Regions from separate parts of the Streptomyces sp. NPDC053755 genome, predicted to be linked through region 2. Evidence: riboswitches for the same ligand, from Rfam matches in the RefSeq annotation. Region 2 holds a riboswitch; each other region holds the start of a gene.

What was found. A riboswitch is a leader RNA that binds a small molecule or an ion and turns the genes downstream of it on or off. The one in region 2 is predicted to bind cyclic di-AMP.
Positions count from the first base shown of each region.
Region 1: another riboswitch for cyclic di-AMP. It lies ahead of AB0K65_RS19035 (LysM peptidoglycan-binding domain-containing protein); the one in region 2 lies ahead of AB0K65_RS03345 (M23 family metallopeptidase).
Region 3: another riboswitch for cyclic di-AMP. It lies ahead of AB0K65_RS06170 (LysM peptidoglycan-binding domain-containing M23 family metallopeptidase); the one in region 2 lies ahead of AB0K65_RS03345 (M23 family metallopeptidase).
Region 4: another riboswitch for cyclic di-AMP. It lies ahead of AB0K65_RS31485 (M23 family metallopeptidase); the one in region 2 lies ahead of AB0K65_RS03345 (M23 family metallopeptidase).

Region 1 covers NZ_JBFASK010000018.1:116,174-120,254, forward strand. Annotated here, with positions in the region: gene AB0K65_RS19025 (hypothetical protein) at 1-60, shown strand, start outside; gene AB0K65_RS19030 (hypothetical protein) at 177-1,319, opposite strand; gene AB0K65_RS19035 (LysM peptidoglycan-binding domain-containing protein) at 1,514-2,413, opposite strand; cyclic di-AMP (ydaO/yuaA leader) riboswitch at 2,418-2,603, opposite strand; gene AB0K65_RS19040 (PadR family transcriptional regulator) at 2,958-3,341, shown strand; gene AB0K65_RS19045 (hypothetical protein) at 3,376-3,948, shown strand.
Region 2 covers NZ_JBFASK010000002.1:116,630-120,710, reverse strand. Annotated here, with positions in the region: gene AB0K65_RS03355 (HPr family phosphocarrier protein) at 39-320, shown strand; gene AB0K65_RS03350 (GntR family transcriptional regulator) at 695-1,378, opposite strand; gene AB0K65_RS03345 (M23 family metallopeptidase) at 1,591-2,373, opposite strand; cyclic di-AMP (ydaO/yuaA leader) riboswitch at 2,386-2,552, opposite strand; gene AB0K65_RS03340 (pitrilysin family protein) at 2,766-4,081, opposite strand, start outside.
Region 3 covers NZ_JBFASK010000004.1:9,194-13,274, reverse strand. Annotated here, with positions in the region: gene AB0K65_RS06190 (aspartate aminotransferase family protein) at 1-357, shown strand, start outside; gene AB0K65_RS06185 (XRE family transcriptional regulator) at 453-1,100, shown strand; gene AB0K65_RS06180 (DUF6126 family protein) at 1,121-1,276, shown strand; gene AB0K65_RS06175 (tyrosine-protein phosphatase) at 1,326-2,138, opposite strand; cyclic di-AMP (ydaO/yuaA leader) riboswitch at 2,496-2,684, shown strand; gene AB0K65_RS06170 (LysM peptidoglycan-binding domain-containing M23 family metallopeptidase) at 2,689-3,621, shown strand; gene AB0K65_RS06165 (SGNH/GDSL hydrolase family protein) at 3,820-4,081, shown strand, end outside.
Region 4 covers NZ_JBFASK010000062.1:15,861-19,941, reverse strand. Annotated here, with positions in the region: gene AB0K65_RS31490 (PP2C family protein-serine/threonine phosphatase) at 158-1,318, shown strand; cyclic di-AMP (ydaO/yuaA leader) riboswitch at 1,545-1,692, shown strand; gene AB0K65_RS31485 (M23 family metallopeptidase) at 1,704-2,792, shown strand; gene AB0K65_RS31480 (PrsW family intramembrane metalloprotease) at 2,857-4,081, opposite strand, start outside.

The DNA of each region.
Region 1 (4,081 bases), on a different contig from region 2:
CTGGACCCGGCGAAGGAGCCGGTCATCGTCATGGGCCCGAAGGCCGACATCGCACGCTGAGGCCGTCCCGTCCTCACCGGCGGTCGCGCGGCCGAGGCCAGGACGGGGAGGACCCGCGAGGACACCGCCGCCGCCCGGCGGACCCGGGCGGCGGCGGTTCGCGTCCGGAGAAGCCGCTACGACAGGTACGCCTGGCGGCTCGCGCAGCCCCAGACCACCGGCCGGGCGGTGCCCGCCGCGTCCACGGCCACGCCGCCCACCCGGTCGTCGTCCGACACGGCCCTGGCGCGCGCGGAGCCGTCGGGGGCCAGGGACGGCAGGGCACGGACGGGGCCCTGCCCAGGCCACAGCTGGGCCTGGTACGGCTTGAGGGGGGCGCCCTCCTCATGGGTCATGGCGGTGCCGACGGAGACGTTCGTCGTCGGGCTGACCGCCTCGAAGGTGCCCTCCCGCTGACCGGCGAGCACGCCGGGGGAGCCGCCGTGGTCCGCGTGCGGCGGCGTCCAGACCCACGGCTGGTGGTCGGGGTCGAACCGGTCGCTGACGGAGACGTACCCGGCCACCCGCCCCGCGTCGTCCACGCCCTCCGCCAGGTTGTGCACCAGATACTCCGCCCTGGCCACCGGCAGCGCCCGCGCCGGGCCCCCGTCGGCCGGCCACAGGACGGGGAACGAGGCGAAGGCGAAGCCCTCCTCCGACTCGTAGGAGCGCTCGGCCGCGCCGACGACGTCCCCGCGCGCGTTGATGCCGGTGACGCGGGTGACGATCGTGCCGGGACCGGAGTCCGGGGGCAGTGCGAGGGTGCGCAGCAGGCGTCCGCCCCGCCACGCCTTCGGTGTGCCGTCGGTGTCGACGGCCGCCACGACCCCGGAGTCGTTGACGTCGATGTCGGCCTGTCCCGACGTCCCGCCCTCGCCGAGGAGGCGGACAGCGGTGTCGCCCCTGCGGAAGGTGAACAGCGCCACCGTGCGGTCGGACCGCCGCGTCAGCCAGCCGGCCATGAGCCCTTTGCGGTTGACCGCGCGGACGACCCCCTCGTCGTAACCGGCGGGGAGGGGCACCGGGTGGACCCGGTCGCCGGTCCAGTACACGGGCAGGCCGCCGCTCGCGCCGACGGCGAGGCGGCGGGGCCCGAGGTCGTGCACGCCCTCGGTGGCGAACGCGCCGCCCGCCGAGGCCGCGAGCGAGGGCAGGACCTTCGGTCCCGGCTCGCAGATCCCGGCTCGCGCGGTCGCGGAGTCGGCCGTGGCGGGCCCCGCCCCGGTGATCAGAGCCGCCAGCGCGACCGCGCCGGCGCACCAGGCGATGCTTCTCTTCAACTGTCTCCCCCTTCGGCGACGACCCGCGGTCTCCCCGGCCACGGGTCTGCGAAGGGCCCATCCTGCCTTCCGCCGTCGGCACGTGGGACGGAATGCCGCAGACCGCTTACGGCCCGGTCCGGGGGCGCACGGCGACGGCGAGGTCCCGGCCCCCGAGCGGCCGGGTCCTCGCCGTCGTCGTCCTCACCGGCCGTTTAGTAGGGGCCGTTGACGTTGTCGATCGAGCCGTAGCGGTCGGCCGCGTAGTTGCAGGCGGCGGTGATGTTCGCGACGGGGTCGAAGAGGTCCATCGACGTACCGGGGACGTGATAGGCGAGGAACGTCGGCTCGATCACCTGGAGCAGGCCCTTCGAGGGAGTGCCCTTGAGGGCGTTGGAGTCCCAGAGGTTGATGGCCTGCGGGTTGCCGGAGGACTCCCGCATGATGTTGCGCTGGATCCCCTCGTAGGTGCCGGGGATCCCGTACGAGGCCATGATGTCCAGCGACTCGCGGATCCAGCCGTCGAGGTCGTTGGTATAGCGCGGAGCGGCCGGCGCGGCGGCGGGGGCGGCCGCCTGCGCCGCCTTGACGGGCGCGGCGCCGCGGTCCTGCGAACGGCTGGCGCGGTCGGCGCTCGTGCTCGCCGTGCTCTTCGGCTTGGCCTTGGCCTTCGCCTTCGGCTTGCTCGTGGTCTCGGCCTTGGCAGGCGCCTTGGGCGCGGCCGCCTGCTTCCGGAGCGTCAGTTCCAGACCCGGGTGGATGAGTGACGGATTGTCACCCACGACGCTTCGGTTGATGTCGTAAAGGACCTTCCAACCGCCGCGTACGCCCTGCTCGTGCGCGATCAGGGAAAGGGAATCACCGGCCGTGACCGTGTAGGAACGCGCCGGGGTCGAGGCGGCGGGAATCGATTCTTTGATCTTTTCCACGGCGCTGGATACGGTCTTCTCCGTGACAATTCCGGTGGGCGTTCCGGAGGCGGCGGAGGGCGTCGCGTGAGCGGCGGCGGTGGCGACCAGCGGCAGGGCCAGGGCGGCGCCGCCGGTGCCGGCGAGGGCGAGGCCACGAGTCAGGGGACGGTGCTTGGGGCGCCGGTGCTTACCGTGTGCAGGCATGATGGGTTCCTCTCCGGCGCCTGCGGGGTGAGCTGTCGGGTTCGGGCTGGAGATGCCCGGCCGCACGTGTGCGACTTCACCCCGATCCGATCCGGAATCCCGAACCGGAGAGAAAGGTGGGTCCCCCGCTCCTGCCGACGGGTGAATAGTTGGTCTTTCGGGCGGTGGCAGGATTCGGCGATCCGCTCGAATGCAGGTGACCGTAGGCGAGAAATGTCGACGGAAACAAGTCCCTGGCCGTGCGGGTAATTCCAGAATGTGTGCCCGTGGTGTGACGTGGCCCTCGGCGCGGGGAAGGCCGGGGCCGAACTCCCTTGGGCAGCAGGGGGTCGCCGGGTCGCCGGGGGCCGTTCCGGGCAGGGGCGTGATTCATGTCACCGGGGGAGTGATATCGGTTTTTATGCGTTATTCACCGTAGTGTGCAACCTCAAAAGGAAACGACATCAATATCCCTTGATATCCCTTTTGGTGCTTTATGTCCCACGAGGGTGGGGGGAGAAGGGTGCCTTGTGGCGCAAGGTAGTCGCTCACTATCATGCGCCGCATGACAAAGGAGCTGCCGGGCGCCGGCGACCAGCGGCGCAGCCAGCTTCTGCGCGGGGTGTTCGACCTCTGTCTGCTCTCCCTGATCGCCGAACGACCACGGTACGGCTATGAGTTCGTCGAAGCGCTCGCGGAGAGCGGTCTGGAGCCGGTGAGCGAGGGAAGCATCTACCCCCTGCTCGCCCGGATGGAGCGGGCCGGGCTCGTCGAGTCCTACCGGGCGCCGTCGGCCAGCGGCGGCGCGCCCCGCAAGTACTACCGGCTCACCGGGCCGGGCCGCGCCGAACTGGACAGCGGGCGAGCCGTCTGGCGGGACTTCGCCGCCCAGGCCGGCCGTGTCCTGGCAGGCCCGACCGGGCCGGATCGGCCTGACCGGGCCGACTGACCGCACCATCGAAACCGACGGGGGAGACGACCACATGACATCCGAACGTGTACTCGCGGTGTGCCGCAGCAACTGGGAGTACCGCGGCATCGACGACGCGGCCGTCCGCGACATGCTCGCCGAGCTGGCCGCCCACCTTCAGGACGCGGAGGCCGCCGGGCGCACCCCGCGCGAGGTGGTCGGGGAGGACGTCAAGGCGTTCGCCGCCTCCTGGGCCGCCGCCCGCCGGCCGCTGCACCGGCGCGTGGCGCGCCTCGCGGCCATGATCCCCTTCGTCGCGGGCGTGCTGCTGCTGATCACCCACCTGCGCCGGTGGACGCCGGCCGTGGATGTCGCCGCGGGCCACCTGGCCTTCTGTGCCGCGATCGCCGTGGTCACCGTCGCGCTCGAGCTGCGCCGAGGCTCCCTGGGCCTGGGAAGGGGCTGGCTGGTCGCGCTCGTCGCCGGCCTCCCGGCCCTCGTGATCACCGACCGGCTCGCCGGTGTGGAGCCGCTGTTCGGCGTGCCCCTGGGGGCGAGCGTGGCGCTGGTGCTTCCGGGTCTCGCGTACACCGTCGCCGACGGACGGGCTCGCCGGCGCGCGGCGGGCCAGCCGGACAGGCCGTGACCTGCCCGGGGCCGGACCGGCCCGTCTCGCACCGAGGAGGGGAGGGCCGTGGGCTCCCCGAAGGCGGAGCGGTGTGCGGTCGATCCCCGACGGGCTGAGCGCACCTCCGCACTGTCGCCGCGACCGCGACCGC
Region 2 (4,081 bases):
TGGTCTAGACAACCCGCTAAGACTTGAAGGGCAACACCATGGCTGAGCGCCGCGTCAACGTCGGCTGGGCCGAGGGCCTGCACGCCCGCCCCGCCTCCATCTTCGTCCGTGCCACCACGGCCTCCGGCGTCCCCGTGACGATCGCCAAGGCCGATGGCAACCCGGTGAACGCCGCGTCGATGCTCGCGGTGCTCGGTCTGGGCGCACAGGGCGGCGAGGAGATCGTGCTCGCTTCGGACGCCGAGGGCGCCGAAGCCGCGCTGGACCGTCTCGCCAAGCTGGTTGCCGAGGGTCTCGAAGAGCTTCCCGAGACCGTCTGACGTCACCTCGCGAAGGAGCCGCGTCCCGCCCCCCGGCGGACGCGGCTCCTTCGCGTCTGCCGGGCCACAGGCCGGCACCGGACAGACCGGCACGGCAGGGCGCACGGCCGGGACGCCTCACGCGTCCTGCCGGTCCCCGCGTCCTGCCGGCTCGCGCGTCCGGCCGTCTCGCGCGTCCTGCGGCGAGGCCACGGGAAGGCCGGGGCCCGGGCCGCGAGGACTCCAGGGGAAAGGATTCCGGACAGCCCGAATTCGCGAGCCCGCCGACGCGATGCCCTGTCGACGAAATCGATCGAGGGGCCTTTAAGGGCCCCGCATTTCCGGGCAGCAGAATTCCACCGCCCCATTACTTCTCTTTGTATACGGCCCGGTCGTTAATTCCGGATGCTCGCGGTGTTTACGACATGTTGCGAAGCCCTCACACGGCCGCGCTCGGGCCGCTTCGGCCGGTACAGGACCAGCGAACGTTCGGCGTGCAGGGCGGTGAGGGCGCGGGCCCGCTCGGCGTCTCCGCGGGCCACCGCGTCGACGATCGCCCCGTGCTCGGCCCAGGCCTCGACCGGCTGCGCCGTCGGCTCGATCGCGTACATCCAGGCGATCTTGTGCCGCAGCTGCGTGAGCAGCGCCGTGAGCGCCGGACTGCCGGACGCCTGCGCGAGGGTCTCGTGGAACCAGCCGCCCAGGGAGCGCAGGTCGTCGCCCTGGCCGCGGCGGGCACGCTCCTGACCCAGCCTGACCAGGCCGCGCAACACCTTGAGGTGCGCGTCCGTACGCCGCTGGGCGGCGCGGGCGGCCCCCAGCGGCTCCAGGAGCGCCCGGACGTCCAGCAGGTCCGCCGCCTCCTGCTCGGTTGGCTCGGCGACGTGGGCGCCCGCGTGCCGACGGGTGACCACGAAGCCCTCCGACTCCAGGGTGCGCAGCGCCTCGCGGACCGGCACGCGGGAGACTCCGTAACGGCGCGCCAGCTGCTCCTCGGTCAGCCGGCTGCCGCGCTCGAAGAGACCGGAGACGATGTCGTCCCGAATCGCCGTGCATACCGAATGCGCCGGGATGCGCATGTTCGACCTCCGCCTTTTCCGCGCGAAACCCATCCGATGGACGTCTGTTCGTCGACTCTTCGGTGACTCTATTGCAGCGGGGCGGTATTTCCGATGGCTACGGGAGATCCATGGATATCTTTTGGCCGACGAAAAAGCCCCGGCTCGGTACGAGCCGGGGCTTTTTCGTCGGGCCTTGGGCGGCCCGGTGGCGTTCGCCGGACGCGGTCGGGTCAGACGTTCACGCCGCGGGCGCGCAGGTACGCGACCGGGTTGATGTCGGAGCCGTACTCGGCGCTCGTGCGGGCCTCGAAGTGCAGGTGCGGGCCGGTGGAGTTGCCGGTCGAGCCGGAGATGCCGATCCGCTCGCCCGGGGTGACGGTCTCGCCGACCGAGACACTGATGGCCGAAAGGTGCCCGTACTGGGTGTACGTGCCGTCGTTCATCCGGATGACGATGTTGTTGCCGTACGCGCCGCCCCAGCCGGCCTCGACCACGGTGCCGGAGCCGACGGAGACGACCTCGCTGCCGTAGGAGGCGTGGAAGTCGACGCCGGAGTGGCTGCCGGAGGACCACAGGGAGCCGCCGGTCTGGTACCCGGTGGTGACGTACGAGCCGGCGACGGGGAGCTGGAAGGAGTTCAGGCGCTTGCGCTCGGCCTCCCGGGCGGCGCGCTCCTTGGCTTCGCGGATCTCCTTGGCGCGGGCCTCGGCCTTGCGCTTCGCCTCCGCCTTGGCACGGGCCTCGGCCTTCGCCTTCGCGATGGCCTCGACGGCCTCCCGCTCCTGCGCGGCCGCCTGCACGTCGATCCGGTCCGCCAGCGACTCGGAGACGACGGCCTGGTTCATGCCGGTGTCCTCGAGCGAGCGGGTGTCCGTGTCAGCGGCGAGCGCCGGGGAAGCGAGGGTTCCGATGACGCCGGTGGTGGCGAGGGTCGCGACGCCGGCGATGCCCGCGCTGCGGCGCGCCAGACGGCTCGGACCACGATGCTTCCCGGTGGCACGGGTGAACGCCATGTAGTGGCTGATCCTTTCCTTCCTTCTCGCCTACCGGGTTAGCTGACGGGTTCGGAGCAGGAAGGTCTCCTACGGGCCCCTCCGCACGGGTGCGAAGGCGTCCGATTCACCCCAGGGACTTCGTGTGGGTCCCCGGCTCCCCAGGCTCGCGCCTGACGGGGACTCGGCGATGACTGTCCGATGCCGCGGGTGCGGCGGGTGCAACTGGCGAACAGCCGGATTGACGCTAAACGGACCGTCTTTCAATCGGCAAACGGACTCGGCTGTTTGTAAGACATGCCACAGGGCAGACACCCACCCTCCGCCTCAATACGGACAAAAGATCAACAAAGGCGAGGACCCCGACGTATGGTGACGTCGGGGTCCTCGCCGTGGCGTCTGTTCCGCCTCGATCAGCCGGTGACGACGGTGACTTCGCCGATGCCGAGCGCCCGCACGGGCTCCTCGATCTGCGCCGCGTCACCCACGAGCACGGTGACCAGACGGTCCACCGGGAAGGCGTTGACGACCGCGGCCGTCGCCTCCACCGTGCCCGTCTCCGCCAGACGCGCGTACAACTGCGCCTGGAAGTCGTCCGGAAGGTGCTGCTCGACCTGGTCGGCGAGCGTCCCCGCGACGGAGGCGGCGGTCTCGTACTTGAGCGGCGCCACACCCACCAGGTTCTGCACCGCCACATCCCGCTCCGCGTCGGTCAGTCCCTCCGCGGCGAGCGTGCGCAGCACCTTCCACAGGTCGTCAAGTGCCGGGCCGGTGTTGGGGGTGTCGACCGAACCGCTGATGGCGAGCATCGCGGCGCCGTTGCCCTCGGCGTCGGAACGGAGCACCTGTCCGAAGGACCGGACGCCGTAGGTGTAGCCCTTCTCCTCGCGCAGGACCCGGTCCAGGCGGGAGGTGAGGGTGCCGCCGAGGCAGTACGTGCCGAGGACCTGGGCGGGCCAGACGCGGTCGTGCCGGTCGGCGCCGACGCGGCCGATCAGCAGCTGCGTCTGGACCGCGCCGGGGCGGTCCACGATGACCACACGGCCGGTGTCGTCGGCCGTGATCGGCGGGACGGGGCGCGGCTCGGCGGTGTCGCCGGTCCACGCGCCGAGCGTCTCGGCGAGGACCTCGTCCAGGTCGACGTCGGTCAGGTCGCCCACGACCACGGCGGTGGCCGTGGCGGGCCGGATGTGCGCCGTGAAGAAGGCGCGGACGGCCGTGGCGTCGATCGCGGCGACGGTCTCCTCGGTGCCCTGGCGCGGCCGGGACATGCGCGAGCCGGCCGGGAACAGCTCCTTGGAGAGCTGCTTGGCCGCCCTGCGGGCCGGGTTGGCCGTCTCGTGCGGGATCTCGTCGAGGCGGTTGCGCACCAGGCGCTCGATCTCGCTGTCGTCGAAGGCCGGGGCGATCAGGGCCTCGGAGAGCAGGCCCAGCGCCTTGGGCAGCCGGGAGACGGGGACCTCGAGGGAGACGCGTACGCCCGGGTGGTCGGCGTGGGCGTCGAGTGTGGCGCCGCAGCGCTCCAGCTCGGCGGCGAACTCCTCCGCCGTGTGCTTGTCGGTGCCCTCGGAGAGGGCCCTCGCCATGATCGTGGCGACGCCGTCGAGGCCCGCGGGTTCGGCTTCCAGGGGGGCGTCGAAGAAGATCTCGACGGCCACCACCTGCTGGCCCGGACGGTGGCAGCGCAGCACGGTCAGGCCGTTGTCCAGCGCACCCCGCTCCGGGGCCG
Region 3 (4,081 bases), on a different contig from region 2:
CCCCGCTACGAACTGCTCCACGAGATCCGCGGGCGCGGGCTGATGATCGGCATCGAGTTCGGGCGCCCGTCGTCGCTCGGGCTGCGCGGCCGGTGGACCATGCTGCAGGCCGCCCGGAAGGGACTCTTCGCCCAGATGGTGGTGGTCCCGCTGCTCCAGCGGCACCGCATCCTGACCCAGGTGTCGGGGGACCACATGGAGGTGATCAAGCTGATTCCGCCGCTGGTCATCGACGAGGCGGACATCGAGCGGTTCCTGACCGCGTTCACGGCGGTGATGGACGACGCCCACGGCGGCGGTGGGCTGATGTGGGACTTCGGGAAGACGCTGGTCAAGCAGGCGGTGGCCCAGCGCTAGGGCGGCCGCAGGCGGCGTCGGGCGGGTGCGTCGCCGGCGTTTGCCCCTGAGGCAAGAAACTTGCCTCAGGGGCAGGTTCCTGGCGCAATAGAGGGATGGAGCACCTTTCCGCGGGACCGTCCCCGGACCCCCTCGCGCCGGACGGACCGGACGAAGCCGCCGTCCTTCCGGACGTGGCCCCCCAGCTGCGCGGGCTGCGCCGGCGGCGCGGGCTCACGCTGGAGGCCGCCGCCCGCAGGGCCGGCCTCTCCCCGGCGCACCTGTCCCGGCTGGAGACGGGCCGTCGCCAGCCCTCGCTGCCGATGCTGCTCGCGCTGGCCCGCATCTACGGTACGACGGTCTCCGCCCTCCTCGGCGAGGTCCCGGCCGAGCGGGACCCCGTCATCCGCGCCGGCCGGTCCGAGCCCGTCGAGGCCGACGGCTGGATCTACCACCAGGCCGGCGGGCCCGGGCGCGCGCTGCAGGCGCTCCGCGTCCACGTGCCGTACGCCACCCGTTCCGACCTCGTGCGCGTCCACCCGGGTGAGGAGTGGCTGCACGTCGTCGCCGGCCGCGTGCGGCTGTCGCTGGCCGACGCCGTGCACGTCCTGGATCCTGGCGACAGCGCCCACTTCGACTCGCTCACGCCCCATCGCATCGGTGCCGCCACGAGCGGCGGCGCCGATCTGCTCTTCGTCCACACGCTGATGCAGAGCCCCGCCGCCGAGACGTGTCTCGGTGACGGGACCGCGCTCCCGCGGTGAATCCACGGAAGGGATCCGACATGTCCGACAAATCAACTGCGGTCACCGGCGAGGAGCGAGGGGGCGGCAAGTTCCCCAAGGGGCTGGTCCTGCGCCTCTTCGCCTATCTCGTGGCCGGGCACCTCTTCGCCGGCTTCCTCTACCTGCTGTTCACGCTCGGCGGTCAGAACCCGTGACCGGTGGTCCCGGTCCCGGCCTCCCGGGCGCGCGCGGCTCCTCGCCGGCTCAGGCCTCGGTGACCAGCCGCGCGCGCAGCCGCTCCCGCGTCTCGGGGGCGAGCGCGAGGCCCTGCGACAGGTAGTTCTCCGTCGTGCCCCAGGTCCGCTCCATGGTGTCGAACGCCGCCCGGAGGTACTCCACCCGCGCGTCGAAGAGGGGGCCGAGCAGCTCCATCACCTCGGGGGCCATCGCGTCCGCGGAAGTGGAGCTGCGACGGATCTTGTAGCGGCGGTGGGGGTCGTTCGACTTGACGTAGTCCGCCTCTATCGCCTCCCGCTCGACGCCGACCGCGAGCAGTGAGATCGCTATGGACAGCCCCGCGCGGTCCTTGCCGGCGGCGCAGTGCATCAGGGCGGGCACGCTGTCGTCGGCCATCGCGTGCAGGACCCGGCTGTGCTCCGCCGTCCGGTCGACCACCATCTTCCGGTACGAACCAGCCATGCGGTCGGCCGCCTTGCCGTCGCCGAGGGCCTCGCGCAGCTGCTCCAGTGCCCCGCCGCTGACCAGCTTCCAGAACTCCTTGCCGTCGGCCGGGTCGTTCAGCGGGATGTTCACGTTCCGCACGCCGGGGAGTTCGACGTCCGCGCCCTCGACCTTCCGGTCGGCCGCGTTGCGGAAGTCGAAGACGGTGTGCAGCCCGAGGCCGGCGAGGAAGGCCGCGTCCTCCTCGGTGGCGTGCGCCAGGTGGCCGCTGCGGAAGAGGCGGCCGAACCTGACCGACCGGCCGTCCATGGTCGGCAGGCCGCCCACGTCCCGGAAGTTGCGGACCCCGCTCAGCTCGGGTTCGGTCGACGAGACCTGCGGCAGCTGCTGCGTCACGAGTGCTCCTGAGTGTTGGCGGACTTCGACGATACGAGATCGGTTCCTGGGGCAATCATTCCGGGTGGTGGCCCCCGCGCACACCCCTCGGACGGGAATGGGTGTTCTGTCCGAATTAGGGCCTTGGTGATAACGCGCCCTGGTAAAAGGGGAGATGGGTTTCGGTGCGTGAGCAGCGTCATAACCGTGACGGAACGTGCCTGATCGTCTTTCGTGAACTCCCTGCGAGAAAAGGAGACCGAGGGGGCGGCATCCACGGAGGGTGACCGGAATTCCGGGCGGAGATCAGCCCTCGGAATGCGCGGGGAATAGGACGGCTTGTTCGCGCCGACCGGCTCGTCTACGGTCACCGTCAATCCGGTCGGACCGCCGAATCCTGCCACCGTCCGGAATCCGCACCCACCCACGTATGGCAGGAGCGGGGGACCCAGGTAGTACGCCGGTCCGGTCGATCCGGAACGGCTTGGGGTGAAGTCGCGCGCCATGGCGACCGGGCAACTCCAGCCCGAACCCGACAGCTCACCTCGCAGGCGACGGAGAGGAATTCGCCATGCCCGCGAAGGGTAAGCACCGCCGTCCCAAGGTCAACCCGATCACGCGCGGATTCGTCGCCGCCGGAACGGGCGGCGCCGTCGTCGCCCTGCCGCTCCTCGGCGCGACCGGAGCCCACGCCGCCGAGAAGTCCGCTCCCGCCGCGACCCCCGAGCAGGCCGTCGCCGCCGTCGCCGCCGCTCCCGCGAAGGCCCCGGCCGCCGCCAAGGCCAAGCCCAGGACGTACTCCGTCGTCGCCGGGGACTACCTGTCCAAGATCGCCACCGAGCACCACCTGGCCGGCGGCTGGAAGAAGCTCTACCAGGACAACCGGCAGGTCGTCGGCGAGAACCCCTCCCTGATCTTCCCCGGCATGAAGCTCACCATCGGCGCCAAGTCCACCGCCAAGGCGCCCGCGCCCAAGGCCGCTGCCCCCAAGGCCGCGCCGAAGGCCGAGAAGTCCTCCTCCGACGACTCCGCGACGCGCAGCTCCCGCAGCGCCGAGCGCACGGCGGCGGCGCCCGCCCAGGAGCCGCGGGCCGCGGCCTCCGGCTGGGTCGCCCCGGTCGGCAACGGCATCTCCACCCCGTACCGCGCCTCCGGCTCCATGTGGTCCTCCGGCTACCACACCGGCGTCGACTTCATGGCCTCCTCCGGCACCTCGGTCAAGGCCGTCGGCGCCGGCACGGTGTACTCCGCCGGCTGGAGCGGGTCGTACGGCAACGAGGTCGTCATCCAGCACGCCGACGGCACCTACTCGCAGTACGCCCACCTCTCCTCCCTCTCCGTCTCCGCCGGCCAGTCCGTCAGCGGTGGCGACGAGATCGGGCTGTCCGGTTCCACCGGCAACTCCAGCGGTCCGCACCTGCACTTCGAGATGCGCACCGGGCCGGGCTACGGCTCGGACATCGACCCGCTCGAGTACCTGCGCCAGAAGGGCGTCGGCGTCTGACGCGTCCCGCGCACCCGCTGCCCCCCGGGGGCGCACCGGGCCCGGCACCTTCGTGCCGGGCCCTTCGCGTATTCCGCCTTGGTGCAATCTTGACCGGTGGCATATCTCACCCTCCGTCAACACCTCCTTACGGTCGCGTAGGTCACACCCGTAAAGGAAAGATGTGCTCCCGTGGCAGACGATTCGAGATCAAGAGACATGGACGTATTCGGGTCGTACGCGGCGATCGGCGACAGCTTCACCGAGGGCGTCGGAGATCCCGGCCCCGACGGGAAGTACCTCGGCTGGGCGGACCGTTTCGCGGTCCTGCTCGCCGACCGGCTGCCGGAGCCCGACGCGTTCCGTTACGCCAATCTGGCCGTACGCGGCCGCCTCCTCGACCAGATCGTGGAGGAGCAGGTCCCGAGGGCCAAGGAGCTGGCCCCCGACCTGGTGACCTTCTGCGCGGGCGGCAACGACA
Region 4 (4,081 bases), on a different contig from region 2:
GCGAAGGGTCGGCGCCGAGCCCGTCGTCGGGGGAGTGGCGCGTGCGGGCCGTCCCCCAGTCGGCGGAGTGGAGGTCGCCGCCCGGCGCGGCTCCCGGCAGGCTGGGGAGGGCACGGTACCGTCCGTCGCCGTGTACGGACCCGGCAGGAGAGCACAGGTGGGGCAGCCAGCGGCGGGGAACGGGACCTCCGGGCATCCGCGTCCGCGTGGCGAACGCGCCCGCCGGTTCATCCGGGCCCTGCCTCCGCTGGTCATCGCGGGAGGGATCGTCTTCGACCTGTCGACCCCGCCCGCCTACACCGCCGCCCCGCTGTTCTCCGCCGCCCCGCTCATCGCGGCCCCGCTCTTCTCGATGCTGACGACCCTGCTCACCGGCATCGCCGCCGTACTGGCCTCCATCGGGCTGCACGTCTACAACGACACCCTCACCGACGTCCCGGCGCTCACCGAGACCTTCACGGTCATCACGGTCTCCGCCCTCGCCCTGCTGATCAACCGGGTCGTGCGGCGCAGCGGCGAGCGGCTGGCATCGGCGCGGGTGATCGCCGAGGCGGCGCAGAAGGCCGTGCTGCCGACGCCCGCCGAGCGGATCGGCGGGCTGCAGATCGCGGCACGCTACGAGGCCGCGCAGGCGGACGCGTTCATCGGAGGCGACCTGTTCGCCGTCCAGGACACCCCCCACGGCGTACGGCTCGTGGTCGGTGACGTACGGGGCAAGGGCCTGGACGCGGTCGAGGCCGTCGCCGTCGTCATCGGCGCCTTCCGGGAGGCGGCCGAGCAGGAGTCGACGCTGGAGGGCGTCGCCCAGCGCCTGGAGCGGGCGCTGGCCCGCGAGGGCACCCGGCGGGCCGGCCTGGACGCCGCCGAGGGGTTCACCACCGCCGTCCTGGCCGAGATCCCGCGCGGTGCCGGGCTCATCCGGGTGGTCAACCGCGGGCACCCGGAGCCGCTGCTGCTGTTCGCCGACGGCGGCCTGACCATGCTGGCGCCGACCGAGCCCGCGCTGCCCCTCGGAATGGGCGATCTGGCCGCGTGGCCGGACCGGGCAGACGCGACGCCGTACCCGCCGGGCGCCACGCTGCTCCTCTTCACGGACGGCCTCTCGGAGGCGCGCGACGCCCACGGGGCCTTCTACGACCCGGCGGAGCGTCTCGCCGGGAGGATCTTCCCGGGGCCGGAGGAGCTGCTCGACGCGCTCGTCGACGATGTGCGCCGGTACACCGGCGGCGGGACGACGGACGACATGGCGCTGTTGGCGGTGAGCCGTCCGGCGTTGGGGCAGCCGGTGCGGCGGCGGACGATGCCCGTGGTGCCGTGACGGGGGCGGTCGTGACCATCCGTGATCGAAAGATCCCGCTCCGATAACAGTTGACTTAACATCAGTTTCGAGTTGCGCACCGCCTTTTCACGGGAGGGGGGTCAAGTCGGGCCAATACCCCGCAATCCTGTGAACGATCAGTAGGAACAGCTTGGAATCAGGACCCCCTGTCTATTAACGTTCGATAACGCAGCGCGGTCGTCCCAGTCGTCGCAAGAGACGGCACCGTGCGCGTGCGCCGAATCCTGAAAGGGAACCGGGGAACCACCACTTGGGGTGAATCGGGCGCTTTCGCACCTGTGCGACCGTGCCCGTAGGAGACCTTCCTGCTCCGAACCCGTCAGCTAACCCGGTAGGCGAGAAGGAAGGAAAGGAGCACGCCTCCGTGGCGTCCAACACCCCTGCCCCCGAAGCCCCCTTCGACGCGTTCGGTGCCTCGGGTGCCGCCGGGACGGACCACGACGCGGGCACCTGGGAGGAGTGGAACCCGACCGAGGACTCCCTCCGCCAGCAGGCCCGCTCCGGAGGCCGTCACCGCGTCGTCAAGCAGCGCTCCGGCTTCGCCCGCTCCTCCACCGTCCTCGGCGTCGGTGTGATCGCCGCCGTCGGCGCGGGCGGCCTGGCCACCGCCCAGGAGAAGCCCGCCGTCTCCATATCCCTTCCCGACCTCGACCTCCCGGACGCCTCCCAGCTGCCCGGCGTCGGCGAACTCCTCGAGGACGGGACCGACGGAGCTGGCGACGTCGCCGCGACGGGCAACCTCCAGCCGCTCACCGCCACACTCGCCCTGGAGGCCGAGGGCACCGGGGCGGCCGAGGCCACCACCGCCTCCGCGTCCACCGCCGACGCGGGCGAGGCGCTGCGCGCCCGCATCCTCCAGCAGGCCGAGCAGCAGCAGGCATCCGCCGACGCCGCCGAGAAGGCCGCGGCGGAGAAGGCGGCGGCCGAGAAGGCCGCTGCCGAGGCGGCCGCCAAGGCGAGCGCCGCGGAGAAGGCGGCGGCCGAGGCGAAGAAGCAGGCCGAGGCCGAAGCGGCGGCCAAGGCCGAGGCGGAGCGCCTGGCGAAGCTCGCCGCGAGCTACGCCCTGCCCACCTCCTCCTACGTCATCACCTCCACCTTCGGCGAGTCCGGCTCGATGTGGTCCTCGGGCTACCACACGGGTCTCGACCTCGCCGCCCCCACGGGCACGCCGGTCAAGGCGGTCCACGGCGGCACCATCACCTCGGCCGGCTGGTCCGGCGCGTACGGCTACCGCATCGTCCTGGAGCTGGAGGACGGTACGGAGATCTGGTACTGCCACCTCTCCTCCATGACCGCCGCCGCCGGTCAGTCGGTGGGCACCGGCGAGACGATCGGCCGCGTGGGCGCGACCGGCAACGTCACGGGAGCCCACCTCCACCTGGAGGTCCACACCCCGGGCGGATCCGGCGTGGATCCGGCGGCCTGGCTCCGGGACAAGGGCCTGAACGTCTGACCCGGCAGGTCGGTCCTGGCCGGCGCGGCGGACGCCGCCGTGCCCGGTACGGGCCGGGCGTCCGTCAGCTGCGGTACGGGTTGTAGCCGCTGTAGTCGAGGTACTGCGGCGGCGCCCACACCTGCCCGGTGGCCCGCGCCGCGTACGTGAGCGCGGGGGAGGCCACCGCCTTGCGCTGCCAGAGGTGGTGCAGCAGTTCCTGCTCGCGGGCGGCGAAGTCCGGTTCCGCCGCGCCCCGCTCGGCCCGGTGGCGCAGGAACGCCAAGGTCGTCGCGAAGGCCTCGTACTCCCCGACCGCCTGCGCCGCGGGCTTTCCGTACGTCCGTGCGGCGAAGGCGCGGGCCATCGAGCGGGCCCGCATGGAGGAGAGCGCGAGCGGCTCGGCGGGGGAGAGCCAGCCCGCCGCCGCGTACGCCGGGAGCTGCCCGGATATCGTGCGCAGCTCCCGCTGCCGGCTCCATATCGCCAGCCAGGTCAGCAACGCGAACGCCGGCACCATGAACATGCCGTACACCAGGATGAACCCCCAGCCGCCGAACACGGCCGAGCCGTTCCACAGGGCGTGCATGCCCATGGCGAGGACCAGGCCGGCCACGGGGAGCAGGATCCGGCGGATTCGCCTCCGGCGGGCTGCGAGAGCCGCGAAGCCGAAGCCGAGGCCGGTGAGCACGGTGAAGAGCGGATGCGCGAACGGCGACATCACGATCCGCACGAAGAAGGTGCCGGCCGTCACCGAGCCGAGGCCCGAGGAGCCGAACTCCTGGTCCTCCCCGAAGGCCCTGCCGAGATAGAGGATGTTCTCGGTGAAGGCGAAGCCGGTGGCGGTGAAACCGGCGACGACGACCCCGTCGATCAGCCCGGTGAAGTCACGCCGGCGGAAGAGGAAGAGCAGCAGCACCGCGGCGGCCTTGGCGCTCTCCTCCACGACCGGTGCGACGACGGTCGCGCCGAGGGTGTCCGCCGAGGTGGGGTCGGCGGTCGCGGTCGCTATCCAGCGGACCGCGAAGGTGTTGGCGGTCAGCGCGACGAGCGCGGCCGCGAACGCGCCCCAGGCGAAGGCGAAGAGCTGGTTCTTCCACGGGCCCGGCTCCACGCGGTCGAGCCAGCGGAACGCGGCCATCAGGAGCGGCACGGGCAGCACGGCCAGACCGAGCCCGACGAGGAAACCCTCCGTCCCGGTCTCGTCCCGCACCAGCGCGAGGATCACCAGGGCGCACAGCGCGAGCACCGTGATCACCGCGACGGCCCGGACGGCCTTGCTGCGCCAGAAGGCGCGCCGGGGCCGGTAG